2 linked regions of the Synechococcus elongatus PCC 11801 genome follow. Each later gene encodes a partner of the first gene's protein in a complex. Links are inferred from orthologs where the notes say so. Each region holds a gene or a part of one and is shown on either strand. Other genes may lie near its edges. The genes, in order: pabB and DOP62_RS11700.

The links.
Region 2: the proteins of pabB (region 1) and DOP62_RS11700 are in contact, whole or in part, in a solved structure (PDB 8RP0), measured with the Escherichia coli proteins. The link is inferred for Synechococcus elongatus PCC 11801 from one-to-one orthologs.

Annotation. Positions count from the first base shown.
Region 1 is NZ_CP030139.2:2,654,456-2,670,348, reverse strand. The notes cover bases 12,249-15,248. They hold pabB (aminodeoxychorismate synthase component I), read left to right. Parts: upstream 12,249-13,049; coding sequence 13,050-14,447; downstream 14,448-15,248. Other genes in these bases: DOP62_RS13245 (aminotransferase class IV), read left to right, coding at 14,444-15,238; queC (7-cyano-7-deazaguanine synthase QueC), read left to right, coding at 12,358-13,053; DOP62_RS13260 (7-carboxy-7-deazaguanine synthase QueE), read left to right, coding at 12,249-12,358. Outside these bases: DOP62_RS13355 (hypothetical protein), read left to right, coding at 1-522; DOP62_RS13350 (hypothetical protein), read left to right, coding at 532-933; DOP62_RS13345 (NAD(P)H-quinone oxidoreductase subunit J), read right to left, coding at 1,083-1,601; DOP62_RS13340 (NADH dehydrogenase subunit K), read right to left, coding at 1,594-2,301; ndhC (NADH-quinone oxidoreductase subunit A), read right to left, coding at 2,292-2,654; DOP62_RS13330 (rubredoxin), read left to right, coding at 2,866-3,282; DOP62_RS13325 (photosynthesis system II assembly factor Ycf48), read left to right, coding at 3,315-4,355; psbE (cytochrome b559 subunit alpha), read left to right, coding at 4,420-4,671; psbF (cytochrome b559 subunit beta), read left to right, coding at 4,695-4,829; DOP62_RS13310 (photosystem II reaction center protein L), read left to right, coding at 4,842-4,964; DOP62_RS13305 (photosystem II reaction center protein J), read left to right, coding at 5,045-5,164; hemB (porphobilinogen synthase), read right to left, coding at 5,409-6,377; DOP62_RS13295 (CobW family GTP-binding protein), read right to left, coding at 6,556-7,539; GTP cyclohydrolase I FolE, read right to left, coding at 7,599-8,213; DOP62_RS13285 (CobW family GTP-binding protein), read right to left, coding at 8,255-9,247; DOP62_RS13280 (SufE family protein), read right to left, coding at 9,231-9,656; and 5 more genes. UniProt on the Escherichia coli protein: Part of a heterodimeric complex that catalyzes the two-step biosynthesis of 4-amino-4-deoxychorismate (ADC), a precursor of p-aminobenzoate (PABA) and tetrahydrofolate.
Region 2 is NZ_CP030139.2:2,325,671-2,341,495, forward strand. The notes cover bases 12,894-15,825. They hold DOP62_RS11700 (anthranilate synthase component II), read right to left. Parts: upstream 14,695-15,825; coding sequence 14,092-14,694; downstream 12,894-14,091. Other genes in these bases: DOP62_RS11690 (DUF4079 domain-containing protein), read left to right, coding at 12,894-13,194; DOP62_RS11695 (MBL fold metallo-hydrolase), read right to left, coding at 13,306-14,058; DOP62_RS11705 (diacylglycerol kinase family protein), read right to left, coding at 14,759-15,205; ybeY (rRNA maturation RNase YbeY), read right to left, coding at 15,262-15,747; DOP62_RS11715 (DUF3285 domain-containing protein), read right to left, coding at 15,749-15,825. Also shown: DOP62_RS11630 (gluconeogenesis factor YvcK family protein), read left to right, coding at 1-150; tRNA (adenosine(37)-N6)-threonylcarbamoyltransferase complex ATPase subunit type 1 TsaE, read left to right, coding at 225-731; DOP62_RS11640 (glycosyltransferase family 4 protein), read right to left, coding at 700-1,824; DOP62_RS11645 (hypothetical protein), read left to right, coding at 1,920-2,117; chrA (chromate efflux transporter), read right to left, coding at 2,145-3,296; DOP62_RS11655 (alpha/beta hydrolase), read right to left, coding at 3,384-4,967; mltA (murein transglycosylase A), read right to left, coding at 5,150-6,307; DOP62_RS11665 (LmeA family phospholipid-binding protein), read left to right, coding at 6,438-7,118; DOP62_RS11670 (phosphatidate cytidylyltransferase), read right to left, coding at 7,115-7,981; DOP62_RS11675 (hypothetical protein), read left to right, coding at 8,243-9,364; purH (bifunctional phosphoribosylaminoimidazolecarboxamide formyltransferase/IMP cyclohydrolase), read left to right, coding at 9,700-11,241; DOP62_RS11685 (glycoside hydrolase 100 family protein), read left to right, coding at 11,278-12,669; more of DOP62_RS11690, read left to right, coding at 12,736-12,893. UniProt on the Escherichia coli protein: Part of a heterodimeric complex that catalyzes the two-step biosynthesis of 4-amino-4-deoxychorismate (ADC), a precursor of p-aminobenzoate (PABA) and tetrahydrofolate.

The sequences.
Region 1 (15,893 bases):
GACTTCCCTCGCTCGATCGCCGGCATGGAGCAGGTGAAGGCTGAAGCAATCTACGCAGAGCTTCGCGACTGCCTCGTCTTCTCTAACCGTAGCCGTGGCCAACTCAACCGACGTAATCAGGAATACAAGAACAAAGCAATGCAGCTGCAATCAGATGTGCAGCGCCTTCGTTCTCTGATTCAGAAGCTAGAAGTTGATAAGATTCAGCTCGAAGCCAGCAAGCAGCAAGTCATTACCGAGCTTCAGGCAGAATTCGCCACAGTCTCCCAACATCTTGATGAGTTATCGAGTGCTTTCGATGAGATTCAAGATTTTGAGGAAATGCTCAAGACTCCTTTGGGATTGATGGCGAATCCCAGTCGTTTCATCCAGTTCTTACGCAAGATTGCCTCAATTGTGAGGTTTTGGCGGCAACCTGACCCAGCGCAACCCACGCTCGCAGACACAGAACAAGATCGGCGCGATCGTCCACAAATGTACGAAGGTCCTGCAGAAAACGGTCGGGCGCTTCTCGATCGCTAGGATCTAGGCATGGGTAAAGCAAAACTCCAGCGACTGCTGGGACAACTTGAGTCGGTGCAACTCGCCGATCGCCAGAATGCAGCGACCATCTACACCGCAGCAACGCTGGCCGTTCAAAAGCTGGAAGAACAGACTGCCACTACTCAACCAGTTGCTGCACTACCCGAAGCAGCACCAACTGATTTGTCGACCTTCAAGCAACAGTTTGCCAACCATCGTGCTTGCCGACAGTGGCTGAAAATGCAGGGCGTTCACTTCACCAAAACACCGAGCTGGAAAGATCTCTACCAAGGCTGGCGCTACTGGCTAGCAATTCAGCCTGCACTCGCTGCAACCCTGACAAGCCATCCTCTTCCATCCTCAGCTCGCTTTGAGATTACACCTCAACTCGCTCGACAGCAGCCAGAGTGACGATGAGTGAGCACCAGCTCCACGAATTTTGCTGCAAGGAAAATGCTGCTCACTTCATCTTCTCTCTGAAATAGAAGGCTCCAGAAAAACGAAAAAGCTCCTCTCCACAGTGGAGAAGAGCTGGGGGAGCTAGCGATGCAGCTAAGAGCCTAGTAAGCGTCTTGCAGCTCGTAGAAATCGGGCGAGATATAGTCTTTGCGCAAGGGCCAACCCACCCAGTCCTCGGGCATCAAAATCCGCTTGAGATTGGGGTGTCCCTCAAACTCAATGCCGTACATGTCGTAGGTTTCGCGTTCTTGCCAGTCAGCCCCTTTCCAGATCCAATAGACCGACGGAACTTTCGGATCATTACGGGGCAAGAAGACTTTCACCCGTACTTCCTGCGGTTGGCTGGCGTTATCACTGACTTTCGTCAGGTGATAAAAGCTGACCAAGTCCTGACCGGGACCCTGATCATAGCCGCCTTGGCACTGAAGGTAGTTAAACCCATAGGCAAACAGGGCAGCTGCGATCGGTAGTAACACCGCGCGATCGACTTGGACGATCTCAACCCCGAGGTGATCACGCTCCAAGGCCGTGTTATCAAAGCCGTTTTCACTCAACCAACGAGAGACCGGGCCAGCTTCAACAACCGCTGTTTCTGGCGTTGGCGTCAACTCTTCAGCCACGATCGCGACCCTCCTTCTCAGTCACCGGCAGTTGCGGGGCAACTGCAGCGCCAGCCGCAGCTGGCAACGGACCGGCTTGGCGAGCCGCTGTCCGCCAATATTCCCCAGTCAGCAATGGCGCAGTCGGCTTCATCTGATGGGTGGTGCTGTAGTAGCGATGGGTCTGCAGCAGTTTGCCGCGCTCTTGAATTGAGTCGTTGGCAACCTTCTTCCGGAGCTTCACGATCGCATCAATAATCGCCTCAGGGCGGGGCGGGCAACCGGGGATGTAGACATCGACGGGCAGCAGCTTGTCGACACCGCGCACCGTAGTGGTGGAGTCGGCGCTAAACATACCGCCCGTGATCGTGCAGGCACCCATGGCGATCACGTATTTGGGTTCAGGCATTTGCTCGTAGAGCCGTACCAGCGCCGGTGCCATTTTCATGGTCACGGTGCCAGCGGTGATCAGCAGGTCTGCCTGACGGGGGCTACAACGGGGGACCAAGCCAAAGCGATCGAAGTCGAAGCGGGAGCCAATCAGCGCCGCAAACTCAATGAAACAGCAAGCCGTCCCATACATCAGCGGCCACAGGCTCGACAGACGCGCCCAGTTGTACAGGTCATCCAGCGTCGTCAGAATAACGTTTTCTGACAGACCTTGAGTGACTTCGGGAGGGGCAGCCGGATTGCGAATCTCGGCAGGGTTTGTCAGGACCATTCCAAGGCTCCTTTGCGCCATGCATAGGCTAGACCAACAACGAGGATCGTGATGAAGATCAACGCCTCGACAAATGCCAGTAACCCCAGCCGATTAAAGGCGACGGCCCAGGGATAGAGGAAGACGGTTTCTACATCGAAGATCACAAAGACGAGCGCAAACATGTAGTAGCGCACGTTGAATTGGATCCAAGCCCCTCCAATTGGCTCCATCCCCGACTCGTAGGTCGTCCGTCGCTCCGGTCCTCGGCGACCTGGTCGCAACAAGCGCGAAGCGGTCAGCGAGAGGATGGGAACCAGTGAGCTAATGAGCAGAAAGCCAAGCAAATATTCGTAGCCGCTGAGGACAAACACGCCAAACTCCAGGCTGCAGTCGCTGTTCTATTCTGCCATTGCCGTAAATCGGCTCCGCAGAAATGCCTACTCTACTGTAGCGATCGCTGTCCCTCGGCTCATGCCTGCAAGGATTGCGATCGCCAATGTTCTTCCTCGATCACGGCTAAGGGGCTTCCGGCGATTGGCTTATGATCGCCTTTAGTTCTGCGCGATCGCTTGCCAAGATCCTATGGATACACCTGAAGCTTCTACCCCGCCGGCCAACACTGCGCCTGATCCGGTAGAAGAGGGCACCCCCGAGGCAGCTACCGAAACGTCGGAGACGAAGCCACTCATCCTGCTCGACCGCCACGAGTGTCGGTCCTGTGGCTATATCTACGAGCCCAGTGAAGGAGAGCCTCGCCGTCAAATCGCTGCAGGGACTGTATTTGAAGACGTGCCTGCCAACTGGCGTTGTCCAATTTGTGGTAGCCCTCGGAGTCAGTTCCGCAACATCGGTCCCAAGGGTGTGCCCTCTGGTTTCAGTGAGAACTTGGGCTATGGCCTTGGCGTCAATACCCTGACTCCAGGCCAGAAAAACCTGCTCATCTTCGGTGCGCTTGGTCTTGCCGTTCTCTTCTTCCTCAGTCTGTACGGTCTGAACTAAATCGTTTAATCATCTCTTCGAGTCTTCGCACCATGTCATCGCTCCTGTCTCGATCGCGTATCGGCTGGTTGCTCAGCTTTTTGCTGCTGCCGCTGCTACTTTGGCTCCCAACTCCTGCTTGGGCAGCAGAGGCCACAACTAGCCCCTGGCAAGTGATCGACCTCGGCACTGAAAAAACCATCCTGGACATCGCTTTCACCAACAACAAACAGCACGGTTGGCTGGTGGGCACCGATCTTGCCCTCTATGAAACGCAGGATGGCGGACAAAGTTGGAGCGAACGCGCCCTCGATTTGGGTGAAGTCTATCGTCTGAACTCAATCAGCTTTAAAGGCGATGAAGGGTGGGTCGTGGGCCAGCCCTCGTTAATGCTGCACACCACCGATGGTGGCAAAAACTGGTCGCGCATTCCCCTCAGTGAGAAATTGCCAGGTTCTCCCCTGCTAATCACTGCATTGGGCAAAGGTGAAGCAGAACTAGCCACCGATGTTGCCGCCATTTACCGCAGTCGTGACGGCGGCAAGAGCTGGCAAGCACAGGTCGCAGATGCCGCCGGTGTTGCTCGATCGATCAGTCGGAGTCGCGATGGACGCTATCTCGCAGTCTCAGCTCGGGGCAATTTTTACTCGACTTGGAAACCGGGCGATGCAGCTTGGACTCCACACCAACGCACCTCATCTCGCCGCCTACAATTGATGGGCTTTGGGCCTGACAACCGTACTTGGCTGATTGCCCGCGGCGGTCGCCTTCAGTTCTCGAAGACCAGCCAAATCAGCAACTGGGAAGAGATGCTAGAAGAGGGTGATGCTTGGGGGCCCGCGGTCGAGCCAGAACGTAATGCCGGCTGGGGCTTCCTTGATTTGGCCTACCGTTCCAAGCAAGAAATTTGGCTATCTGGGGGCAGTGGCACCCTGTTGGTTAGCGAGGACGGAGGGGAACACTGGCAACGCGATCGCGCGATCGCCAAACTGCCTAGCAACCTCTACACCATCAAGTTTTTTGCCCCGAATCAAGGTTTTGTCCTTGGTCAGCGCGGGTTGCTACTGCGATATGCACCAGAGGCTGCAGCCTAGGGCATAAATTTGGGCGTGCTCCGATAAGATAAGGGTTGTCCGAAATCCTCTGAGGAGCACGTCTATGGCAGGCGGATCTACCGGCGAGCGTCCGTTTACCGACATCATTACCAGCATCCGCTACTGGGTGATTCACAGCATCACGATTCCAGCGCTGTTTATCGCTGGATGGCTGTTTGTCAGCACTGGCCTTGCCTATGATGCCTTCGGTACGCCGCGCCCGAACGAGTATTTCACCCAAGATCGGACGGAAGTGCCGATCGTGTCTGATCGCTACAGTGCGAAACAGCAAGTGGAACGTTTCTCGGCTAAATAGTTCTTTTTAGGTTGGCCTGAATCATGACCAGTAACAACTCCAACCAGCCAATCACCTATCCGATTTTCACGGTGCGTTGGCTGTCTGTGCACGCCCTGGGCGTTCCCAGTGTGTTCTTCTTGGGCGCAATTGCGGCCATGCAATTCATTCAACGCTAAGGACTTGCTGTCATGCCTACGCGCTCGACTAACCCCAACAAGCAGCCGGTTGAACTAAACCGGACTTCACTGTTCTTGGGTTTGCTGCTTGTTTTTGTCCTGGGGATTCTTTTCTCCAGCTACTTCTTTAACTAGCTAGCACTGGCATCGTTTGCGATCGCCCAAGCCTAGGCTCAGCCGATCGCTCTTGTTACTGACTCGAGGAGATTAAAACTGTGGCTGGTGGTGGACGTATTCCCCTCTGGATCGTTGCAACGGTGGCAGGCACTGGGGTGCTCGTCGTTGTAGGTCTCTTTTTCTATGGCGCTTATGCCGGTCTAGGCTCGTCGCTCTAAACCTAGACAACAATTGTCGAAAGCCCGAGCTAGCTCGGGCTTTTTATTTTGGCGATTTAGGACTTCTAGTTCAGTACAAAACTTGATATGGACAAAGCCACTAATATTGCTAGCTCTTGATAGGCGCTGTGAAGATGAAAGTATCAGATTGAAATGGCTACTTCAAAGCCGCGATCGCCACAATCTAGTAACCAGGTGAGTTCCACGAGTATCGAGTTTAGACAGCGGTATGCTTCAGGTGGTTCTATCCTCGTAGCATTAAGGCCACATCCTTAGCAAAGTATGTCAAGATTAAATCTGCACCAGCTCGTTTCATACTGGTCAGAGTCTCTAGCACCACAGTCTTTTCATTAATCCAGCCCTGTTGGGCTGCAGCTTTGATCATTGCGTACTCACCACTGACATTGTAGGCAGCGATCGGTAAGTTGGTCGCTTGCTTGATTTGGTGAATAATATCCAAATAAGAGAGTGCAGGCTTGACCATCACGATATCAGCTCCTTCTAAGACATCCAGCTCCACTTCTTTCATCGCTTCTCGAGCGTTAGCAGCATCCATTTGATAGGTTTTCTTATCACCAAACTTGGGTGCTGAATCGAGTGCATCTCGAAAAGGACCGTAGTAAGCAGAAGCATATTTCGCAGAATAAGCGAGAATTCCAACGTGAATCCAACCTGCGGAATCTAGTGCTTGACGAATTGCAGCCACACGGCCATCCATCATGTCAGAAGGAGCAACGAAATCTGCACCTGCTTCAGCCTGAACTAAAGCCTGCTTAACAAGCACAGCAACAGTTTCGTCATTGAGAATTTTATGATTTTGAACAATGCCGTCATGTCCCTCACTACTGTAGGGATCGAGCGCAACATCAGTAATTACAACCATTTCAGGAATAGCCTGCTTAATTGCTCTCACTGCTCGTGGGACCAAACCATCAGGGTTATAACTCTCCGTCCCAAAATTATCTTTTTGAGATTCAGGAATTACAGGGAAAAGAGCAACAGCTGGAATTCCTAATTCGCCCGCCTGCTTGACTTCACTGATTAAGAGATCAAGGGAGTAGCGAAAACAGCCCGGCATAGAAGGAACTTCCTCCTTTTGCCCTTGTCCGTCCATCAGGAAAAGTGGGTAGATTAAATCCTCAATTCGCAGGATAGTCTCCTGAACCATGCGGCGCACATTTGCTGTCTTGCGCAAGCGACGTGGACGGGAAATGCCAACGGGAAGAGAAGATACACGGGTGGCAGGCGCAGCACTACTGTCGCTACCGAATGACACTAGAGATGCAGAGACCGGATTAGATGGAGATCCCATTTTAGAATGAAAATGATTATCAATTTAATAATAACAAGAGACTGCGCTACACTCTCTGAAAGAGCGATATTTCGACTATTTACGCAAGACAGTTATTCAGTTTTTGGATGAGTTCTAGAGAGTTAAATTGTCGTCCTATTAAAACAAGCTGATTCCCCAGCAAACGTTTTGAAGGAAATCGATCAACTGAAAATCGTTGGCCACTGAGTTGGAAGATATAAGTTTCTGGCTGATCTTGAAAGTAAAGTAAGCCTTTTGCCCGACAGATAGACTCTGGCAGGTCGAAATTGAGGAAATATTCAAATTTTTTCAGATTAAAAGGTCTCTGACTTTGAAACGGGAAGACCATAAAATTATCTGCAAACAATTGCTGACTTGCAAGGATCTTGAGTTCTTGAATCTCATGTGACTCGCGTTTAGGGGTTAATTCAAGATCCAGAATTAGTGAGAGTGGAATATCTCCAAAACTACAATCATGAATTCTTATTCGATCTTTGATAGATCGAATTGCATCTTCAACTTTTTTACATTTTTTCGCATCAATTAAATCAGTTTTTGTTAGTAAGATTTGGTCAGCATACTGAATCTGATTAAGTGCGGCTTGGCTCCTGTAATGAGTAACATCGAAGCTACTGCTATCAACCAAAGTCAGTATTGCATCAAGTCGAGTCAATGACTTAAGTTCTGTTCCTAGAAAAGTTAGTAATAGTGGAATTGGATCAGCAATCCCTGTAGTCTCAATAACGAGATAATCAACACGTTCAGGACGTTCTAAAATCTCATAGACTGTCTCAACCAATGATTCATTAGCAGTACAGCATAGACACCCATTACTTAGTTCAAGAACATCTTCATCTACTGAGACCAAGAGTTGATGATCGATATTAAGACTCCCAAAATCATTGACGATTGCAGCAATTTTTTGCCCTTTAGCGTTCAGTAGAAGTTTTTGCAGCAGTGTAGTCTTTCCACTACCAAGAAATCCTGTGATCAAAGTGACAGGCAAACCTTGTTTTGGGAATTCAGGAATTATAAGTTCACTGAAATTAGTGGCTCTGAACATTCTTAGAAATCTTGCTAATCTGGAATTAGAAAGAGATAAAGCTAGGCTAATTGAAGGATCTATCGGAAACTTGGATTATGACGAATTAAGCTGAGAAATTCTTCACGCGTGCGTACATCTTCCGCAAATGCACCTCGCATCGCACTACTCACGGTCCAAGATCCGGGCTTTTGAACCCCACGCATGACCATGCACATATGAGTTGCCTCAATCACCACAGCTACCCCGCGCGGCTTGAGTAAACCTTCGATCGCATCTGCAATTTGAGCAGTTAATCGTTCTTGAACTTGGAGGCGGCGTGCATACATTTCGCATATACGAGCTACTTTGGAAAGTCCAATCACGCGCTCATTGGGCAGATAAGCAACATGTGCTTTTCCAAGAATCGGTAGAATGTGATGTTCACAAGAACTAAATAAGTCAATGTCGCGGACTAATACCATTTCATCTGTCTTCTCGTGAAAAATCGCACCATTGAGAAGTTCATCAATTGAAGTCTGATAGCCAGCAGTCAAAAACTTTAGTGCTGTGACAACTCGCTTGGGAGTATCTCGCAGTCCTTCTCGATCTGGATCTTCGCCCAAGCCAATGAGTAACGTCCGAACTGCCTGACGCATCTCTTCATCAGAGACAGATGGTTGTTGATTGGTGGTCGGTGAGATTGATAAGGTCATAATTTCCTCAGGAAACAGTTGACAAAAATCTTTAGACAAGGCTAGAGATTGAGGGGCTCACGGATAAGTATTTGGTCTAGCTGGTGATGAATTATGTTTGGATCTAAGTTCCGACCGATGAAGACTAATTGTGTTTTTTGTTCTCCAGGCCACGTGTCATCTTCCATCGTGATACGCGTACCACTCAACTGAAAAAGATAACGCTGATAACTTTCTTTGAGCCAGAGCCAGCCTTTTGCGCGATAAACTTGACGAGGCATCTGTTGATCAATCCACAATTGGAAGTCTCGGATTCGAAATGGAGCAGTGCGTTCATAGGTTACTGCCTGAAACCCATCGTTGAGTTCTGAGTGCGAGTGATGTTCATGATGATTGATCTGTAATTCTTCCATCAGGCTTTCAAAGCGATCGCCTGCTAAATGCGGATTAAATAGCAAAGAGAGTGGAATCACAGAATTTTGACATTTGAGAATACGAGGCTCTCGCTTCAGCTGTCTGATTTTGCTTTCAATCATGAGAACCTGTTCTTCCTCAACCAAATCAGTTTTATTGATCATTAAAAGATCACCATAAACAATCTGCTTTTGAGCAACCTCACTCTCTTCTAAAGCATTTAAAAAATTCTCCGCATCAATCAGTGTTAAAATCGTCTCAAGCTGACATCGATCGCGCAAGTTAGTCCCTAAAATTGTCAGAATAATAGGCAGTGGATCAGCAACACCACTAGCCTCAATGACTAATAAATTAATTGTCTCTTCTCGCTCAATCAGTTCTTGGATGCTGCTGACAAGACTACCATTAATAGAGCAGCAAATACAACCATTACTGAGTTGAATGAGGTTCTGATCTACTTGCACCAAAAGTTGACTGTCAATATCGAGATCGCCCAACTCATTCATCAATACAGCAATTTTTTGATCTTGATAGTTTTTCAAGAGATAGTTAAGCAGTGTTGTTTTTCCACTTCCCAGAAAACCTGTCAGGATCAAGATAGGTATTTTTTCCTGCGGTCGTACTTTAGACTGAAGTTTCATAGCAAGCCTGAATAATCTGCATCTGAATCTTGTGAAAGATCAGTAGAAAACCATTTGTACGCGAAGGAGTTAGAGAGAGATTTAAGCCTGTCTCCTGAATAAAACTAGGCTCAAGGCGGAGAATCATTTGAGGTGCACATCCCTCGAAGCCTCGACTCAAAAGAGCCAGTAAACCCTGCACAACAAATGCATCACTCCAGCCTTGAATGCTGACTTGTTGGTCGAAAACTGAACTTTTTACATAAACCTGTGTGTTGCAGCCGAACACCTTCCGCTCAGGCGTGCGGTCTTGCACTGGAAGCAGCGACAGCTTTTCGCTCAGTTGAACTAGCAGCTTGAGCTTTTGGCGTGGATCAGGCGCTTGACCGATGTGCTGCAACAGGGCAAGCAGAGGCGCTGGAGGTGACATCAGAGCCGCAATCAATGAACCAGACGCATCATAGCAGAATGATAATCATTTTCAAAAACCTTTCCACAGCATTGTGATTAGCACTCCAACTCCGTGACGCCCTGTTGCAGTTGCCAGTCCTGTACTGCCTTGCAGTTCGCTGCTGATGTTGAACCCAACCGTTCACTCCAAACTTGTTGGGGCTCATCAGCTCTACAGATAAAAGAAAAGAACTTCTAAAAAGTCTGCTGCTGTGCTGATTCGCCCATGCTCTCTCTCACAAGCGCTGCTTGATCTGTTTTCTGCGATCTCTGGCTGCACAGCACACTTGGCTGCCCCTGTTTGCGATCGCGAGCTGCGTGCGGGGAAGACTCAGTGTCACTCAGTCCAACTATGTCACCATAAAAAACGGCTACTGACCCTTCGCTGCTATGACTTCTGTTTGGGCTCGCTGCACAAAATTGCTCAAGGTTTTCCTCTGCACCGGGATCGCGATTGTCGGTCTTGTTTTACCCAGCGCCCCAGCTTGGGCGACGGGTGCGGTGGACTTGCCTTTGGTACCTGCTGGCAGTCGCACCTGGATTGTTGATGAAGCCCAATCCTTGAGCCGAATTAATGAAGGTCAACTCTCGGGTGAACTCCAGCCGTTAGCTGAGAAAACTGGGATCGAAGTCCGGTTTGTGACCCTGCGTCGCTTGGACTATGGCGAAACCATCGATAGTTTTGTGAGCCAACTGTTTCAGCGCTGGTATCCCTCAGCAGAGCAGCAGTCTAATCAGGTGCTGATCGCTCTCGACACGATCACTAACACGATTGGTATTCAGGTTGGTGAAGCAGCAGCGGAACAACTAACCCCAGCGATTGCCAGCAGTGTGATTGATGAAACGATGCAGTTGCCGATTCGTCAGGGCAACAAATATAACCAAGCGATTCTGGATGCCAGCGATCGCCTCGTGGCGGTGCTCTCCGGTGAACCAGATCCGGGTCCACCCGTTGTGATTGATACCACCCGCGTCGAAGGCACCTTCGCCAGCGCCGAAGAGACAGAAGAAAGTCGTGGCAACTCAACCGTGGTTGTGATTGTCTTACTGGTGTTGGCTACGGTGATTCCGATGGCGACTTACTACTGGTACGTGCGCTGACGATGACAGGACTAAAACCTTGGTTGACTTCCGCACAGCGCAGCAAGCTAGATGGCAGCGACGATGCGTTGTTCTATGAACAGCCACGGTTTGTCACCCATGTTGATGATGCGTTTCTGAAGCGATTGACCCAGCTCTACCGCGATCGCCTCAAGTCAGGCAGTCGAGTCTTGGACTTGATGAGTAGCTGGGTCTCGCATTTGCCCGAGGACATGCAGTTTGAGACGGTAGTGGGCCATGGACTCAATGCCCAAGAGCTGGCACGCAATCCTCGATTCGATCGCTGGTTTGTCCAAAACCTCAATCAGCAGCCCAGCATTCCCGAGCCGGATGCCAGTTTTGATGCGGTCTTGATCGCAGTTTCCATCCAGTACCTGCAGTATCCCGAGCGGGTACTTGCCGAGGTGCGACGCGTGTTACGTCCAGGCGGACAGCTGATCATCAGCTTTTCCAATCGTCTCTTTTACTCCAAGGCGATCGCGGCTTGGCGCGATGGTAGCGAAGCCCAACGGTTGGCCTTGGTGCAGGAGTACATCCGCCAAACGGCGGGTTTCAGCAAACCCGAAGTGATTGCAGAGGTCAACTCTCCCTTGGGCTGGCAGCAGTGGTTGGGACTGGGACAAGACCCGTTCTACGCAGTACTGGCAACGGCGGTCTGAGGGATCAGCTGCGATCGCTGCCATTGGATTTCAATTCTGTAGCGATCGCTCCGAATCCATTGAACGGGGCTCCCCGCCACCCGTTAGACTCGGGAAAAGATAACGCTCAACGGTTTTCTCATGTCTGGCAAGTCGGCCAAGCAAGACAATCTGCCCGAACCCGATCCAGCTTTTGGCTGGAGCGCCTATGCAGAGCGAATTAATGGACGCTTTGCCATGGTTGGGTTCGTGGCATTGTTGCTGCTGGAATTTTTCACCCATCAAGATTTGATCACTTGGCTTGGTCTGCGACCCTAAGCCCATGTCAGCCGTGATCGCTAGCACTACTGCCACCCTCCCGATCGTTGAAACTTTTCACTCAGTTCAAGGCGAAGGTGCTTGGATGGGGTGCAGTGCTTTTTTCATTCGACTCGCGGGCTGTGATGTCGGCTGTCCGTGGTGCGATACCAAACAGTCTTGGCCACGCGATCGCCATCCCGAAGTCGCGATCGCAGATTTGGTGCAAGCCGCGATCGCAGCACAGCCGCAGTTTGTGGTGGTCACCGGCGGGGAACCGCTGTTGCATGACCTGACAGAGCTCACCAATGCCCTGCGATCACAAGGGCTGCGTTGCCACTTGGAAACCTCAGGCAGTGCTCCCCCCAGTGGCCAATTCGACTGGGTAACGCTGTCACCCAAGCCTTTCAAACCAGTGGTAGCCACGAATTACAACTGGGCTAATGAACTCAAGGTGGTCATTCAGACGGAAGCGGACTTAGCTTTTGCGGAGCAGCAGGCGATCGCGGTACCTGAAACAACGCTGAAGCTGCTGCAACCTGAGTGGAACAGCCCCGAAAGCCGCGATCGCGTCGTCAATTACGTGCGGCAACATCCCCGCTGGCGCGTCAGTTTGCAGACGCACAAGTTTTTAGGAGTGCGCTGATGGCTAAGGCTGTGGTTTTGCTATCGGGTGGGCTGGATTCTGCCACGGCTGCTGCCCAGGCGATGGCTGACGGGTACGAAGCGATCGCTCTCTCCTTTCGCTATGGTCAGCGCCATGTGCGGGAACTGGAAGCAGCGCGATCGGTGGCGGCTGCATTGGGGATCACTCAGCACTTTTTTGTCGATGTCAACATTGCCCAGTGGGGTGGCTCTTCACTGACAGATGCGGCAGAACCGCTGCCGGAGTCCGGTGTCGTTGCAGGTGAAATTCCCTCCACCTACGTGCCCGGTCGCAATACGGTCTTCATTGCCTTGGCCCTATCTTTGGCCGAGGCGCAGCAGGCGAGTGTCATCTATCTCGGCATCAATGCGGTGGATTACAGTGGCTATCCCGACTGTCGTCCTGACTATCTGGCCGCCTTTCAGCAACTGGCAACACTCTCGTCCAAAGTCGGCATTGAAGGTCAAGCCCCGCAACTCGTCGCTCCGCTGATCCACGATCACAAAGTCGATATCGTGCGGCGGGCTGTGGCACTGGGTGTGCCGATTCCGGCGACTTGGTCTTGCTATGCCGGTGGTGCTGAAGCCTGTGGTCGCTGTGATTCCTGCCGGATCCGCGATCGCGCCCTGATTGAAGCGGGTTACCCCGAGTGGGCAACGGAAATCGGTCGATCGCTGATTAGCCTCCAGTCATGACCGCAATCGGCAGTCGAGTGGTGCAACCTTTGGTGCGCGAGATCGCTTGGTGCGATCCGCAGCAAGCATTTTCTCCTTTTGCCCAAGATCGTCACGCTGTTTTGCTCGACCTAGGAGAACCGGCAACACCCGAAAGCCGCTATGCCTATCTCTGTCTATCGCCCTATGCCACTCAGCAGGGCGATAGCCTTGAAGTTACGGCTGATCCTTTTCAAGCCTTGGCGACAGCACTGGCTGCCGTGGAGTGGCAAGCGGATCCCAATCCCGATCTCCCTCCATTTCAGGGCGGCATCTGCGGTTTTTTAGCCTATGAGTGCGGCGCTTGGCTGGAGCGACTCCCGACACCGAAACCTGTCGAGCCAGTCCTGCCGCTTTGGTCTTTTGGCCTCTATGACTTGGTGGTCGCCTGCGATCGCCAGCAGCAACGCACGTGGGTATTCTCCTCAGGCCTGCCGCTGCAGGATCCCCGCGATCGCCAGCAGCGGGCTGAACAACGACTGCAATGGGTCTGCGATCGCCTCGTCTCAGCCCCGCCTTTGACACCGCCTGATTGGCAGCTCCAGAGTTCTTGGCAAGCTCTGCAAACCCAGGCTGACTTTTGCCAAGCTGTCGATCGCGTCCAACGCCACATTCGTGCCGGCGATATCTTTCAAGCCAACCTGACTACGGCTTTTCGCGCCCAGTTACCGACGGATTTGAGCCCTTGGCAGCTGTATCGACGGCTCTATCAGCTCAGCCCTGAACCCTTTTCGGCCTACTTTGCCGGTGGTGATTTTCAGTTGCTCTCGGTGTCGCCCGAGCGCTTTCTTCGTCTCGATCGCGATGGATGGGTGGAAACGCGCCCGATCAAGGGAACGCGTCCCCGCAGCGCAGATCCTGCTCGCGATCGCCAGTGGGCAGCAGACTTGCAGGCTAGCGAGAAGGATCGAGCAGAAAATGTGATGATCGTTGACTTGCTGCGCAACGATCTGGGTCGCGTTTGCCGTCCTCACTCCATTCAGGTACCTCAACTCTGCCAACTGGAAAGCTATGAGCATGTCCATCACCTCACCTCACAGGTGATTGGTCAGCTGCGATCGGGCTTGACGGCGGTGGATTTGTTGCAGGCCACCTTTCCGGGTGGATCGATTACGGGCGCCCCCAAAATCCGCTCGATGGAGATCATCCATGATCTTGAGCCAATTCCCCGCCAAGCCTACTGTGGCAGCCTCTTTTGGCTCGGCTTCGATGGCAGCCTAGATGCCAGCATTCTGATTCGGACGCTGCAACTCAGCCAAGGGCAAGTCCTTGCTCAAGCTGGCTGCGGCATCGTTGCCGACTCTGATCCGCTGGAGGAATACGCTGAGATGCAAGTCAAGGTCCAACCCTTACTGCGATCGCTGCAACCCAGATGATTGGCTACTGCAACGGCGAGTGGATCCCGACAAAAGACCTGACGATCGCCGTCAGCGATCGCGGTTTTAGCTTGGGCGATGGGCTATTCGAGACCTTGCTGGTCTGGCAAGGGCGGGTTTGTCTGGCTGAGCAACATTGGCAGCGCCTGACGAATAGTGCCCAGCAGCTAAGGTTTCCTCTGCTACCGGATGCAAGCCTTGACCTACTGCAAGCCACAGTCGATCGCAATCAGCTCGAGACGGGAGCTCTACGGGTGACCCTGACCCGCGGCTGTGGGCAGCGCGGCTTACAATCGCCGGATCCGCTACAGCCATTGCTGGTGATTGTGCCGAGCCTGAGTCAACCGCAGTTCCAGCCGCTGCGCCTAGTGACGGCTCAAACCGTTCGCCGTTGCCCTGAGTCAATTCTGTCGCGCTTCAAAACCCTCAGCTATCTGGAAAATGTTTTGGCGCGTCAGGAGGCTGAACAGCAGCAAGCGGATGAAGCCCTGTTGCTGACCCCGAGCGATCGCCTCAGCGAAGCGGCAGCAGCCAATGTCTTTGTCCGCCTGAACGATCATTGGTGGACTCCGCCCCTCAGCGATGGGGCCTTGCCCGGAATTGTGCGACAGCGCTTGCTCGCAACCGGCTGGGCACAGGAAGCTTCGATCGCTTGGTCACAACGAGATCAGATTAATGCGATCGCCCTCAGCAATAGCCTCAGTTTTCGCCCCGTCAGCCACTGGGATGGTCGGGCGCTAAAGACTGATTTAGAGGACTGGCGATCGCGCTTTGAACACCTGCAACGCTAATCACTGCGATCGATTTACAAACTAGCCTCCTGCTTCTGCTCTATTTGCCAATGAGGGCAGAATTGGCAGATAACATGCGTTGCTTTCTGAGGAGACTGGGAACGACAGAAAGGTTTGCTGCCGTGATCAGAGTCGTCTTAGCAACCCACAAGACTTTTCGCGTCTCTGAAAACTTCAGGTCATCACCTCGATTAAGGTGTCCTAATTGACTTGACGATGGCTCTACCTTGCAATCGCGCAGGGGAAACGAGTGGCTCAAGGGTTGCTGTAAAATGGGCAAGCCGTTGCGATCGTTTCGACGTTGAGCCAGTCCATCGACCTCGATATTCCTAAGCTCGATCGCATTGACGAGCTCGCTCAGGAGCTAGCTGCCATTCAGCAAACCAGCTCCAAGCGTGTAGCAATTCTCGGTTCTCGCCACGTTCCGATCACGCATCAACACCTGATCGAAATGATGAGCTACGCCCTTGTGTTGGCGGGCAATCGCTTGATGACCTCGGGGGCGCAGGGAACGAATGCAGCGGTCATCCGAGGCGCGATGCGAGCTGATCCCAACCTGCTGACAGTAATCTTGCCCCAAAGCCTCGATCGCCAACCTCGCGAGTCACGGGAGCAGCTCGAGAAGGTCATCCACCTCGTCGAAAATCCTGAAAAC
Region 2 (15,825 bases), 320 kb from region 1 along the record:
CAGATCGATCGCGATGCTGTGCTGCAACTTGGACGGCAAATGATCCTGGCTAACGTCATGGAAGAGGATCCGCAAACACACTGTGTGCGTCATCAACCAACGCGCTTGGCGGCTGCTCTGATGCGTTGGTATCGCCATGCCGCGAAGTAACCTTTGTCTGACAGGGCTCTTACAGGGGATGTCTTAATTGCTCTGAGCTTCGATCTTTTCCAGTCTCTAAGCCAATGCGATTTTTCTTGCCGGATGCCACTGCTACGACTGAGTTTGGAGTCCTGTTAGGACGGAAGCTTTTGGCCAGCAGCACGCTCCTGCTGGAGGGCGACTTGGGGAGCGGTAAAACAACGCTGACCCAGGGAATTGCCCAAGGTCTAGGCATTGTGGATGCGGTGGTCAGTCCTACCTTTACGCTGGTCTGCGAGTATTCTGAGGGCCGTTTACCTCTCTATCACTTCGATCTCTATCGATTAACGACTGCGGATGTGGCGCGCCTGCTGCCCGAACTCTACTGGGAGGGGGTGGAGTTTGAGCCAGGCCTGGTGGTGATCGAGTGGCCCGATCGCCTGCCCTATCGTCCGGCTGCCTACTGGGACTTACAACTGACCCCAATGCAGGATCCCGAAGGACGCCAGCTGGTACTGACCCCAGTCGGTCAAGATGCTGAGACGGTGACGGAATTGCAAACGCAACTAGCGGCCCAGTTCACAGTAATGCCTGAAGCTGCCGAATCGTGATTTGGCTGGTGCGTTCCCACGAGAACTGCTGCGATCGCGCTAGGGCCGCAGTACTCAAACGCTGTTGTAGCCCAGGCTCCTGAGCGACAGCCTGCATGGCTGCAGCGATCGCTGCGGGTTGGGACGGATCAAAGTACAGCCCAGCATCGCCGACTACTTCTGGTAAAGAGGCGCGATCGGAGACAAGTACCGGCGTTCCGCAGGACATCGCTTCCAAAACCGTCAATCCAAAGCCTTCCCAGAGGCTGGGATGCACGAGGGCGATCGCTTGGTTGAGGATGATGGGCAGCTGCTCGCGAGGCACATAGTTTTTGAACTTCACGACTGCTGTCAGCCCTTGCGCCTCGAGCTGGGCTTGAATCACGGGCAGAAAGCGACGGTCCACAGGCCCAACAATCCAGAGCTCACAATCCAATTGCTGTTGCACCATCGCAAATGCCTCAATCAGACGCTGCAGATTCTTGTAGGGATTGAGGCGACCAACATAGACAAAATAGTTACGGCGATTGAGCCGAAGAGGTCGAAACTGCTGGCGATCGCAGGCTAAAGGCGTGATGGTCACGTGCTGGTCTGGAACGCGAAAGAAGGTTTGTAAATCCTGAGCCGTAGCGTGGGAGTTACAGAAAATATGGGTTGCTTCGTTGAGTAGTGCTGGCAAATAGTGACGGAAATAAAGTGAGGAAAAAGAATGGTTGGGAAACCGTAACGGAATAACGTCATGGACCATGATGACTTTACGAATAGATCGCCCGAGCGGCGCTTCAGGGATCGGCGAAAAGAGCAGTCGGCTGCCCAGGTTCCGATAGATTTTCCCTAACTGGGTCTGGGTCCAAATCAACCGTCGTAGGTGTCCCTGCAGTCCTTGGATTGCGGTCATGTTATCGGGGATCCGCAGGGTTGTTGCGCCATCCAAACCGTAGGGAGCCAGCAACACTGGGTGGAGCGTCCGCGCTAAGTGAGGAACGAGTTGCAGCCCATAGTGACTCAAGCCTGTAGCCTCTCGATTGAGATAGGCCAGGTTGATCAGCAACTCCGTCGAGGCTGGAATGAGACCTCCGATCGACACCGCTGTTGTGGGGTGGGAAGTTGGCATGTCACCCGCCGGAGCGCAAGAGAATTTCGACCCACCTTAGCCGATGCTGGGATCAGGGATGGCACAATGAGCCGAAATAAGAGCAGCTTGTTGGCATGCGATCTTCTACCCAGTGGTTGGGAACATTAGCGACCCTTGGCTTCCTGTTGGGGGCCATCAGCGGGGGCGTTGTTCTGCCGACTGCTGCTTTCGAACTGCCGCAGCCACCGATCGCGCAGTCTTGGCCCCTCAAGTCTGCGATCGCGGCGGCGGGACTTACCGTGATTGGCCTGCAGGTCGCGGCACGGCGCTAGTCAGCCATTAGGACTGGCGATCGCCGTCTAGAGCAGTGGCCCGATTGCAAACCCTAGCCCAATTCCCACCAGCACTACCTGCCAAGTGGGTCGTTTCCAGCGCACGAGAGCTACAAGATTACCGGCAAAGAGCAACAGGCTGAACAGCAGAATCGACAGCTGATCGCTCTGTAGAGAAGGACGGGCTAAAGGCCAAAGGGTCGCAGCGATCGCACCGAGTACGGCGGGACTGACCCCGCGCAGAAATTGCTGAATGCCTTGGTTTTGCCGCAATCGCTGTAAAAGTGGTGCGGCCAACAGAATAAACAGAAAGGAAGGCAGAAAGATCCCGAAGGTAGCCGTTGCTGCCCCGCTCAAACCTGCGACTGCAAAGCCAATGAAAGCCGCAGTTAAGACAACAGGCCCCGGGCTAAGTTGGCCGATCGCGACGCCATCGACAAATTGCTGGGCTGTCAGCCATTGCCATTGCTGCACAACTTGTTGCTGGAGCAGGGGAATAATCACCAAGCCACCCCCAAAAACGAAGGTGCCTGTTTCCAAGAAGAAGCGAAACAGCGGACCACTTCGTTCTGGCCATTGGGACCAGCCCCAGAAGTCAGTGGGGCCGATCGCAGCCGGTAAGAGGGGAAGCCAAGCAGCCTGCGATCGTTTCGCCCACAGCCAACTGATGGCTCCGGCCAAGACTAGGACGAGGAATACAGGGATGGCCTCACTCAGCGTCAGGATCAGTGCTGCGATCGCCAGACCCCAGTGCAGCGGCTCTTTTAGCACCCGTTGGCTGAGACGGAGACAGAATGCGGTAATAATCGCAGTGATTGCTGGTGCGGCACCCAGAAACAGATCTTGGACAGTAGGAACCGTTTGAAAGCGAAAGTAGGCCCAAGCCAAGGCCACCACGATCGCAAAGGCTGGTGCAATAAAGCAAACGCCGCTGACCACACCTCCCAGCCATCCCGCTCGGCGATAGCCGATGTAAATGCCCATCTGGGTCGATGCAGGTCCCGGCAGCATCTCACAGAGCGCCACCCCTTCGCTAAATTCTTCGGGCGTTAGCCACTGCCGATGTTGAACGACCGCCTCTTCCATCATCGCGAGGTGAGCTTGGGGACCCCCAAAACCCACGGTTCCCAGAGTAAGGAAGAGAGCAGCAAGTTCTAGCAGGGGTGAGCGATCGGCCATGACAGTCCAGCAGGGGGCGCTGTTGGAGGCTAAACCGATCGCGATCGCGCTGTCTGTCCCCTAGCCAACGTCGTCATGGGACGGGCGTTAGGGTGCCTGTTGAGTCAACAACACCTGCAGCTCAGGCGTAGCGATCGTGGTCGTTCCCGTAGTAGGCAAGAGGCTGGCGGGTTGGCCCCGCAGGGTTTGATCAAGGAAGGCTAAAGTCAACCCCTGGAAGAGACGATTACCAGCGGCTTGGCTAGGGCCAATTAGCTCCGGCGGCAAGTTAATCTGAAACCCCTGCGGTTGCTGGGAGTTGGGTGGTAGCACCGTGAAATGGGTGCCATTGACGGCTAAGGCCAGCCACTTTTGACGACTCCCCAGCTGTTGGAATGCAGCCACGGCCTCGGGCTTCAGTGGAGTGACCACATCACGGCTTCCGCCCCAAATTAACGTCGGGACTGTCACCTGTGCCAGACTGGCTGGCCCAAACACATCACTGGATAGGCCATCGGCTGCGACCGCTGCCACAATTCGCGGATCGCTCAGGCTATAGCTGGGTTGCGGCAGGTTGATGGCAATGCATTGGAGCAGTGTCGAGAGATTGTTGCGGAAGCGATCGAGCGGCTCACATTGTTGCCGAGCATTGACAGGGCTCAGGGGGGCACCTGCAACAGCGATTGCGCCATAGCCTCCGTAGGAATGACCGATCACCGCTGCTTTCTGGGTTTGAACCCGTGCTGCGATCGTCCGTGTTGCAGCCAGCTGATCGAGCACAAACCGAATATCCGTGGGAATGTCCAGCAGGGCTTGCGGGCCAGGTGGGCTACTGATGCCAACCAAGATGTTCTCAAATGACTGGGCACTGGTGGTCACATGCTCGGGAACAGCGACTGCGTAGCCATGGGAGGCCAGATGACGAGCTAGGTAGGCAAAGGTCTGACGACTTTCCCCCAGCCCATGGGAAATGACCACGAGGGGTAGATTCTGAGTCGTTCCGCTGGGCAGGTAGACATCGGTGGGGACGGGCCGATTGCGCTGAGGATCCTGCCAGTTCAAGGTCTGCACCTGAACTGCATTAGGGCCAGGCGACTGATAGCGCTGTTGCAGGTTGGCATCTGCTGGCTGACTACGTTGCTGAATGCGGTTTACGATCGCTTCAGTCGCCAGCAGCTGGTCATTGAGCTGCTGAAGGTAGGTCAGAAATACATTGAGGTCGAACAGCAGCGTCTCGGCTGGGAAGGACTGAATCGCGCTGAGGAACGAGAGTCCCTGGGGTGACTGTGCTGCTGTGATGATCGCCGTGGCGATCGCTGGATCTGTTAGGGAAACTGCTGGCTCAGCCCGAATTACGTTCGAGAGCCGGGTCAGGAAGATGCTGAAGGTATCGCCCCGATTGACGATTTGCTGGATCGATTGCGGCGAGATCGGGACGGGTGATGTCAGGGCTTCGCGGATGGACTGTTGAACTTCCGGTGAAACCAAAGTTAACAGTGCCCGCAGGTCGGACCCGACAGGGCGTCCTTGGGCAAAGTTATTGAGGTCATTGACCGAGATAGTGATGTCTGTACCGGCCCAACGGACCGTAATGTTTTCGGCAGCTTGTCCAGGGATTGCCGTGAGGATAGCCGCTCCGAGCCCCATCACGGTACTGAGCAGCGGTGCGAACCAAGACCGGGGCTTAAACATCGTGTAACTATCCTTGGTGGCATGGAGAAGCGGGGGCTCAGCGATCGCTAACCTGCGCAATTCAGCCTAGAGCAGCTGGTTTCCTGAACCTCTCGCTAGTTAAAAGTTAGAGTGCGCTCACTGGAATTCAAGCGATTCGCAAGAAAATCGTGACATTCTCAGCTGCAGCAATCGCCTTGCCGTTAGCGCTTCAGCATCAGGTAGTAGAGTGCACCGGGACCGTTGACAGCACCGGCACGGGCTTTGGCAATTGCCCCCGTGCCCCAAAAGACATCGACTCGACCATAGCCACGAATCGCGCTGCCTGTATCTTGATCGAGGACATAGCGATAAGAAAGCCCAGCCCGATCGCCCGCCAAGGGTGCTTTGATCAGGGCCAAAGCTGCTGGGGGAAAAAGCGTCTTATCCGTGGCGATTGAGCGGCCAGGCGTCAGCGGCTGGCTGAGGCTGCCTGTTGCAGCTGCCCCTGCGGTTGGCTTGAAGAAGACAAAGCGATCGTTGCGAGGCAGGTAGTCACTGAGGCGATCGGGATTGGCAGTGAACCAATCAATTAGCTTGCCGAGGGTCAGGCTTTCGGCGCTAAAGATTCTATCCCGCACGAGTTCTTGACCAATGCTGCGGTAGGGGTGCTGGGTCGCACCGGCGTAGCCGATCGTGAATTCACGCCCGTTGGTTAACTGCAGGCGGGCCGAGCCTTGGACATGGACGAGGAAAGCAGAGAGGCGATCGCTGAGCCAGACGAGTTCTGTACCCGCCAAGGGACTGCGAGCGCCCAATAGACCATCCTCCCCTTCGATTTGCCGCCGCGTCAGGTGGGGCTGCGGCCAGCGATCGAGGTCAACTGGCCGCCGGTAGAGGGGATAGCGATAGGTGGCGGTGCGGGTCAAGCTAGCGGGATAGACCGCTTCGTAGTAAGCCGTGAAATCAACGCGCTGGTTTTCGTCTAGGCCAGGGGATTGCCAGAGTTGAAACTCTCTGCGGATGGCGGTTTCAAACGCTGCCGCATTGCGACTGGTCTGGAGCAGTTGCCGAAAGCGCTGCAAACTACGCTGCACCCAGCGGCGATCGGGTTGGTTCGCCGGACGATCGCGGTAGGCTTTCTCAGCTGCAGGGGTGGACAACCAAGCCAGGCTGCGGTCAATCGCAGTAATCATGGCCTGGCGATCGCGAGCCGTTTGCCAGAGCCCTGTGTCTTGACCTACCGGCCACTGCGCACTGAGACGGAGTCCTGAGTCGGTGACTGTTGCCGCGGGTGCGGGCTGTGTGACCGCCGGTTGTATCCAGCGATCGCCGCCGAGGACACCCAAGAGTATGAGCCCCAGTAGTACTTGCGATCGCATGTCTCGACCTTCGCGTCAGAAATCGCCGTTAGTCTAGCAAGCAGGTTGCCTGGGTTTGAGTCGATCGCCCATTGCCTGCTTCGACCGCTTCGCGAGACAGTGGACAGCGGATCACAGGTCAATCACTGCCATGGGTACAGCACCGGGAATCATTGGACGGGTTTTGGCCCCGGCGATTAAGCTCTGGCTGCATAGCCAAGCCACGATCGCACAGCTGGATCTCCAGATTGGCGGCGGCAGTCGTCAATTGCTCGGGGGAACGATTCCCGATGTCGCGATCGCAGCCCAAGGCATTGTCTACCAAGGACTCTGTCTGGAGCGGATGTCCTTACTGGGTTCCGAGATTCGCGTCAATTTGCCCCAGATGGTGCGCGGACAGGCCTTTCAACTGCTCCAAGAAATTCGCATCCAAGCAGAAGTCCAACTGCTGGAATCCAACTTCAATGACTCGCTGGCATCCGAACTGTGGCAGCAAGCGCTTTGGCAAATTCTGGGCGATTGTTGGCAACAGCTAGGTCTATCGCTTGAACAGCTTGCAACCCAGCTCCAGTTTCGACTTCGCCCCGATCGCCTGCATTTACAATTCGCCCCAGAAACAGAACTGTCCCTGAGCCTCGACCTCGCCGATCCGCAGACCCTGCGCCTGCATAGCCCGCAGTGGCAGTCAGCCAGCCAGCCCGCACCCGATTTGCAGTGGTTGGAGTCCTATGCGATTGCCTTGGGGGAGGATGTGGCGATCGCCAGTCTGGTGATCAGCGAAGGTCAAGTCGATCTGACCGGTGAGTTTCGGGTTCTCCCCACCGTGGCCTAGCGCAACAGCGGCAAGAGCAGCGTCACAAAGTAGTACATCATCGGCGCGGTAAAGATGTAGCTATCGGTGCGATCGAGGATCCCGCCATGACCGGGAATGATTTGACCCGAATCTTTGACACCGGCATCCCGTTTCATCATCGATTCGGTTAAGTCGCCCAGCAGGCTGCAGCCACCGATGATCAGGCCCAGTCCCAAGCCCGTCAGCAAGGGGTAGGGCCAAGCCAACGAGAAAGCGCCGATCGTGGCGACAGTCATGCTGCCAAGCAAACCAGAGATGGCTCCCTCCACAGTTTTCTTGGGGCTCACCTGCGTCAGCTTGGTGCGTCCCCACCAACGCCCCATGAAATAGGCACCGATATCAGCTGCCCAAATGCAGAGGAACGCCAAGAGGAGCAGCGCCAACCCCGGTGGCAATTGGTTGAACGGTAGCCAGCGATCGGGCCAGAAGCCCCCGAGCGGCAGGTTACTGCTGGCAGCCGCTCCGAGCGATCGCAGTCGCACCCAGTAGCTGGGCAAATAGCCGGTGTAGAACAAACCCAGAATCGAAGCGGCAATATCGGCAATGCTGGAGGGTTTGGGCTTAAATTGCAGCCAAGCACAGATCAGAATGGCCGTTACCGGTAGGATCGCGTCGGTGAGTGCAGGATTCAGATTAGCGACAATCAGCAGCAGCTGGCTGACAACCAAGGTTGTACGTGCCGCTGGCATCATGCCCTTCAGGCGAACCAGCTGAAAATATTCTTCGAGGCCAAGGTAGACCATGATCCCGAGGCCACAGGTGAAATACCAGCCGCCCAAGGTCAGCAATCCCAGAGCGATCGCGATCGCCACCGTGCCACTGAGAATGCGGGTCCAAGGCATGAGGAGAAATAGTCCGCCAATTGTTTACTGTGGCACAAGGACTGATGACTGTTTCAAAATTGCGGCAGAGAGATTCAGAACCAACCGGTATGTTGCTGAGACCGGATCCATCAGGCTGGGCGAGAGTCTGATCTTCTGATCTCGACCTGCACCGTTCCATTGCGAATGGAAAAGAGCGCGATCGCTCTCCTTCAATCCCACCGTGCAAGGAAAGCACCGCAGTAGAATGGGCATCTTGACCCTTTCGCGCTGCTCTGCTGCATGGCCCCAGCCAAGCTTTCTCCTGCTGATAAGCAAGCGTTGATCGAGCGCTTTCGCAAAACCACCGATCCGATCGCCGCTTTGGCCGAACAGTTTGGGGTCAGCGTCAGCACGGTGTCGCGGATTTTGCGGGGCAGTTTTCCGCCCAAAGAATACGAGCAGTTGCGCGAGCGCCGCAGCAAGTCTGCGGAGAGTCCAGCAGAGGCTCCCGACGCTGAAACAGTCGCCCCAGCAGCTGTCAGCCTGTCTGAAGCAACACCTGTTGGTGCAGCAGCCGTCACAAGCGAGCCAGACGAAGAAACTGCAGCTGAGACCGCACCGACAACAGAGTCAGAGGCAACGAGCGCTGGCCGTCGTCGCCGTCGCCGTTCAACAGCAGCGACTACTGCCGAGACTGGCGCGAGTGAGGAAACTGACAATCCCCAACTCGCTGAGGTCAGCACCCCAAGCCCAGAATCAGCCGACTCCGTAACCGTCACCACGGCGGCTGAGCCAGCACCGACCCCTACTGACTTGCCAACGCCAACAACCGATCGCCCGCGCCCCATTCTCAAAACAGCGGCTGCCGATACGGCCAACCCATCGGTAGCATCCACCGAGCTGCCAGATGAAGATGAAGATGAACTGGTCGAGACTGCCAGTACCCCCGCCATCGATTTGGAATTGACGGCCGACGACCTGCGAGGTGGCGGCGCTGCAATCGAGGATGCGGATGAATTTGGGGAAGATGACAGCGAGGAAGATGAACTCGCTTTTGATGAGGAAGAGTTAGGAGCAGAAGGCGAAAGCGATCGCACGGAAGCACCTGCCACCTTAGAACTATTGCCCTTGGGCATCGCCCCCTTGCCGCGTACCAGCTATGTCGTTGTCGATCGCACAGCGGATTTAGTGACTTGTTCGCTGACAACACTGACTGAATTGGGAACCGTCGAAGCGGATCAGGCTGAAGCACAAGCCTTGCCACTGTTTGACAACCCCCGCACAGCGAAACGCTTTTGCAAGCGCAATCAACGAGTGATTAAACTGCCCGATAGTCAGGTCCTGCTCAAGACAACCCGCTGGCTACAAGCCAAGGGCATCCATTGCTTGTTGATTGATGGTCAAGTTTATTCCCTGGACTGATCAGTTCAGTCCGTTGGAAGAACTCTCAAAAGTTGTGATTAGTAATGCATGGGCCATCGATGTTTCTTTGGCTAACTTTGGCATTTGAGAACTCTAGCCAGTTATGAAATATCGAACCAATTAAATCTTCACCACCCCTTGAATTCCCCATGAGGAATCGATCTTCTAGCTATTTTTTAGCGACACCTGAATTGAGCACAACGGCAATGATTCACGATGAGTGGTTCATTTGTAATTGAGATTCGCAGTGCCAGAGCGATCGCAAGATCAAGCCTCGGTCATTTGCTTTTATGCTGGGGAAGACTGCTGTTTGAATGCTTCTCCTAGGATTTTCAATGCCGCGATTTGCCCTGCTCAGTGTTTCCGACAAAACGGGTCTCGTTGACTTTGCCCGTCAACTGGTCGATCGCTTTCAGTTTCAGATCGTCAGTAGTGGCGGCACTGCTAGGCAACTCCTGGAAGCCGGAATCCCCGTAACAAAAGTGGCTGAGCATACGGGCTCACCCGAGATTTTGGGGGGTCGCGTCAAAACCCTGCATCCCCGCATCCACGGGGGGATTTTGGCACGTCGCGATCGCGAAGATGATCAAGCCGATCTCGCAGCGAACAACATCCAGCCATTTGATTTGGTCGTCGTCAATCTCTATCCCTTTGAGGCGACGATCGCTCGTCCCGAGGTGACGTTGGCGGATGCAATCGAGCAAATTGATATTGGTGGCCCAGCAATGGTGCGAGCCTCGGCCAAAAACCATGCCCATTTGACCATCCTCACCAATCCCAGCCAGTACGAGCCCTATTTGACGGCCTTGGCAGACGGAGAGGGCCAGATTCCCTTGACCTTCCGCCAGCAGTGCGCCCTAGCAGCGTTCCAACATACAGCGGCTTATGATGCCGCGATCGCAACCTATTTAGCTGAGCAATTTGAGGCCGAGAGCGATCGCCTGCAGTTGAATGCTCAACCCGTTCAGGTCTTGCGCTACGGCGAGAATCCGCATCAGTCTGCCACTTGGTATCAAGCAGGAGCCACCGCTAGTGGTTGGACGGCAGCGCAGCAATTGCAAGGCAAAGAGCTGAGCTATAACAACTTGGTTGATTTAGAAGCGGCGCGCCAAATCATCGCTGAATTTCCGACCGAAGGGCCAGCTGCCGCAGCGATCCTCAAGCACAACAACCCCTGTGGGGTTGCGATTGCCAGCGATCTCAGCGACGCCTACCGCAAAGCGTTTGAAGCGGATGCAGTCTCCGCTTTTGGTGGCATTGTTGCCCTCAACCGAGCGATCGACGTTGCGACAGCAGAAACGTTGACGGGAACGTTTCTGGAATGCATCGTTGCGCCAGCTGTGGAGCCGGAAGCAGCGGCAATCTTGGCAACGAAGAAAAACCTGCGGGTGCTCACCCTGGGGGATTTCAACAGCGGTCCCCAACAGACCGTGCGATCGATCGCGGGCGGTTTTTTGGTTCAGGACAGTGACGATCACTTGGAAACAATCGCGGGTTGGCAAGTCGTCACTGAACAGCAACCCAGCGAAGCCGACTGGCAGGAACTGCTGTTTGCGTGGAAAGTGGTCAAACACGTCAAATCCAATGCGATCGCCGTCACCGCCAATGGCGTGACCTTGGGCATTGGGGCGGGTCAGATGAATCGGGTCGGTTCCGTCAAAATTGCCCTTGAGCAAGCTGGCGATCGCGCCCAAGGTGCCATCTTGGCCAGCGATGGTTTCTTCCCCTTTGATGACAGTGTTCGGACGGCAGCGGCAGCCGGAATTCGCGCGATCGTGCAACCCGGCGGCAGCCTGCGCGATGCGGATTCGATTGCAGCGGCCAATGAACTCGGCCTCGTGATGGTCTTCACTGGCACACGTCACTTCCTCCACTAAGGTTGACTCACTGCTGTTCTCCCGCAGGACTTTGCCATGCCCGATTCCCTTGTGCTGTCCGCCACAATGCAGACCGCGTTGCACACAGCGGAGCAGTTGTTATGGGATCGGGCTTTGGTGCGTTACCGCGATCAGTGGGCGGGGGCGATCGCGGCGCTGCCTGAGGATCAGGAGCTAGCCGCAGCCAACTATCGCGAAATCTTCATTCGCGACAACGTACCGGTGATGCTTTATCTGCTGTTGCAGGGCAAAACCGACGTTGTTCGCGATTTCCTGCAACTGTCGCTCTCCCTCCAGAGCCAAGCCCTGCAAACCTACGGCATTCTGCCAACCAGCTTTGTCTGCGAAGCAACTCACTGTGTCGCCGACTATGGTCAGCGGGCGATCGGACGGGTGGTCTCTGCCGACCCCAGCCTCTGGTGGCCGGTGTTGCTGCAAGCTTATCGGCGTGCTTCCCAAGATGATGCCTTTGTGCAAAGTTCAACGGTTCAGCAAGGGCTGCAACGGCTGCTGGCCTTCCTGTTACGTCCCGTTTTCAACCAAAATCCGCTGTTGGAGGTTCCCGATGGTGCCTTCATGGTCGATCGCCCCTTAGATGTAGCAGGCGCACCTTTGGAAATTCAAGTCCTGCTCTATGTAGCGCTACGGGCTTGCGGCCAGTTGCTGCAGTACACCGAAGCCGCCAACGCCGCCCATGTCCAGGCGCGCCGCCTGCGGCAGTATATTTGCTGGCACTTCTGGGTGACACCCCAACGGTTACGGCGCTGGCAGCAGTGGCCCACCGAAGAATTTGGCGATCGCAGCCATAATCCCTATAACATCCAGCCGATCGCCATTCCCGATTGGGTGGAACCTTGGCTCGGTGAGTCGGGCGGCTACCTGCTGGGCAATATGCGAGCTGGTCGTCCGGATTTCCGCTTCTTCAGTCTCGGCAATTTGCTGGCGATCATTTTTGATGCACTACCGCTCAATCAACAGGGAGCAATTCTGCGGTTGATTTTGCAGAATGAAGCCCAAATTTTGGGTCAAGTGCCACTGCGACTCTGCTATCCGGCTCTCACCGGATCGGCTTGGAAAATCCTGACGGGCTGCGATCCCAAAAATCAGCCTTGGTCTTATCACAATGGCGGGAGTTGGCCGTCACTGCTCTGGTATCTCAGCGCGGCTGTTTTGCACTACCAACAGCGTGGCGGCGATCGCGAACTCTGCGAGATCTGGCTAGAGAAGCTGCAGCATTACCATGCACAACAGTGTCAGCAGCTCCCCCAAGACGAGTGGCCCGAATACTACGAAGGCAAGGAATCAGTGCAAATTGCAGAGCGCGCCTGCCGCTATCAAACTTGGACTTTCACGGGACTTCTGCTCAATCAAGCGCTCCTCAGCCAGCCCAAAGGGATTCAACTGCTGAGTCTGCGGGGCTTACCCTAAGATTTGTGAAGACCTTTGTGGCCGAGTAGACAGCAGCCTGTCCTAGCTCGGCGAGGAGAACACGCCATGTCAGACGAACTCAAGTTTTATCTCAATTTTGGCCATCCACTGCTGATGTGGATCTTGCTGGGGGTGAGCCTCTACGCGGGCTATCTCGGCTTCCAAGTGCGCCAACTGCGATCGGCGACTGGGGAAGAGAAGAAGAAGCTGATCCAAGCCAAAGTCAATCAAAAGCACTTCCAGTTCGGCTCCCTCGTCTTGGCCTTGATGGTACTGGGCACCGTTGGCGGTATGGCAGTCACTTACATCAACAATGGCAAGCTGTTTGTCGGTCCCCACTTGCTGGCGGGCTTGGGTATGGCGGCCTTGATTGCTGTCTCGGCAGCACTGTCACCCTTGATGCAAAAAGGCAGTGATTGGGCGCGTGGCACGCACATCGCCCTCAATACCGTGATTGTCGGTCTGTTCGCCTGGCAAGCCGTCACGGGCATGGATATTGTTCAGCGCATCATCGCTCGTCACTAGGACGAAGCAGGCATCGCGATCGCGGTGCCCTCCGATACAAAAACAGTCCTACTCATCGGTGGGACTGTTTTTTGATGCCTGTGTGGCTGAATCTTGACTGCAAACAACCGGTTAGAGAACGATAATTCGCGATCCGGTTTTCGGTAGGCTGGCCTTCTGGAGCGTGACGGTAGTGCCGGGACGTTGAACGGGTGTTCCCTGCATCAGCTCCAAGAACGGTTGGAGCGGCCCCAAGTCGCAGTTCTCTTTGCTAGCTGCACTGGTGCGGTACTGAGTCGGAATAATCAGGCGTGGTTTGAGGACCTCGATCGCCGCCTTCGCCTCTTCGGGGTTGTAGCTCTTGGGGCTACCGCCGACGGGAATTAAAAGGACGTCAGGGCTCCCCAACAGAATTTGATTCTCGACGCTGAGCGGTGCAGCCGCGCCCCCCAAGTGCAGAATCGAGAGCCCTGCTTGGGACCAGCCCCAGGCGACATTGTTGCCAAAGCGTCGTCCACCAATGCGATCGTGGGGCAGCTTCACGCCTTGAATCTGCAACGACCCCAGTCGATAGACCCCAGCTTCAAACAAAACGCGGGGATTGCCAGTAATTGCTTCGGCATAGCCTTCATCCAGCAAGCGGCTACTGATCAGCACAATGCCCGCTGACTGTCGCGGCAGGGGTAGCCCTGCTGTGCAGCCCCCTGGTTTAAACGGATTGACGACAATGGCCGGTAGTCCTCCGCCTGTAAAGCGGAAGCAGCTATGACCAAAGGCTTGGATTTGCAGAGAACCGGCTTGAGCCTGGGCGACTTGGGGCAGAGTCGTGGCGATCGCCCCCAAACTTCCCCAGCCCGCTACTTGCAAAAACTGACGACGCTTCACAAATTCACACCCGCCACAGACACGGCTAAGAGCCTAGCATTCAGGAGACGGCACTTTGGCTAAAAAGTTCGCCAAGATCACCTTGCCGGACTGGGTCAGCACGCTTTCTGGATGAAATTGCACGCCTTCAATGTGGGGATATTGACGATGCCGCACGCCCATGATTGTGCCGTCCTCTACCCAAGCCGTGACTTCCAGTTCAGAGGGGCAACTCGCGCGGTCAATCACCAAGCTGTGATAGCGCGTGGCCGTCAGAGGGTTGTCCAGCCCTTGAAACACCCCCTCATTGGTGTGCAGCACCGGTGAAGTTTTACCGTGCATCAGCTCAGGCGCAGAGACAATCTGACCACCGTAGACTTGCCCAATACTTTGATGGCCAAGGCAGACGCCCAAAATTGGGGTGGTTGGCCCAAACTCTGCGATCGCAGCCATCGATACACCCGCATCTTCCGGGCGGCCAGGGCCAGGTGAAATCACGATCGCATCCGGTTTCAGGGCTGCAATTCCGGCGAGGTCGATCTGGTCGTTGCGATGCACCACAATTTCTTGGGCGATCGCGTAGTCGCTGGCCAGTTCGCCAAGATACTGGACGAGGTTATAGGTAAAGCTGTCGTAGTTATCGATGACGAGCAGCACGGCCAGAGTCCGAAATTAACAATCTTTTCCAGCGTACGATCTGCGGCTTCAATCCGGTCAGCGCTCACCAGAGAAGACTAAGGCGGAGCCAGAGTGGTGGAAGAATCAACGTGGCTGCCACCAATACTGCTGCGATCGCAGCAATCAACACCGCCCCTGCTGAGCAATCCTTGGCAATGCGAGCCAGCTCGTGATAGCGCTGCTCAACGGTCAGATCCACCACGGATTCGAGCGCTGTATTCAGCAATTCCATGACCAGCACCGCCGCGACCGTTAGCGTCACGATCGCGCGATCGGTGGCACTCAGCCCCAAACCGAACGAGAGGCCGACGGCGATCGCCCCTAGCACGACATGGATGCGGAAGTTGCGCTGGGTCTGAAAGGCATAGTTCACGCCTAACCCCGCATAGCGGAAGCTACTGAGTAAGTTGGGAGCAATCCGCCAAGCATAGCCGCGATTTCGGGCAAGATTGGCCTCCATCCGGCTTGAAGGGGTTTGGGTTTCAGGCATGTTGGCCTCCAATGGCAGCCACTGCGCACAGTGTACGGGGGATTATCACGTTGCGTTCAACGCTGAGGACTCAGAATGCCCACCTGATTGAGCCAATGATCCTGCTGCGCCAGCATTGCTTCCAGTTGCTCATCATCAGGATGGTCCCAGCCCAGAAGATGGAGTAGCCCGTGAGCTGCCAGCCAAGCAAGCTCGGTTTCCAGGGGATGACCAAGGGCTTGGCGCTGAGCTGTGGGAACGGAAATGATCACGTCGCCGAGATAGAGTGGCTCCTCTGGCTCCAACCCCAGGGGGATCGCATCTTCTAGGGCTGCAAAGGCCAAAACATCTGTGGGCTTATCCTGCTGCCGATAGTCGCGGTTGAGCTGCTGAATTTCCCCATCATCGACAAAACGCAAGCAGGCTTCGTAGGCTGGCGCTTGCCAATCGGTCGGCAAACTGGGTTGGATATCCGTTAGCCAGCGATCGAACCAGTCTTGCCAGGGCAACTCTGGCAAGCGATCGCTACAGACGATTTGGATAGTCAGATCAAGCAAAGCCACGTCAGCGAGTCAGGTAAGCCAAACCCACCAGCAGCCCCAGTAGGCCGACTGTGGTCAAGCCAAAGTGAAAGAGGGACT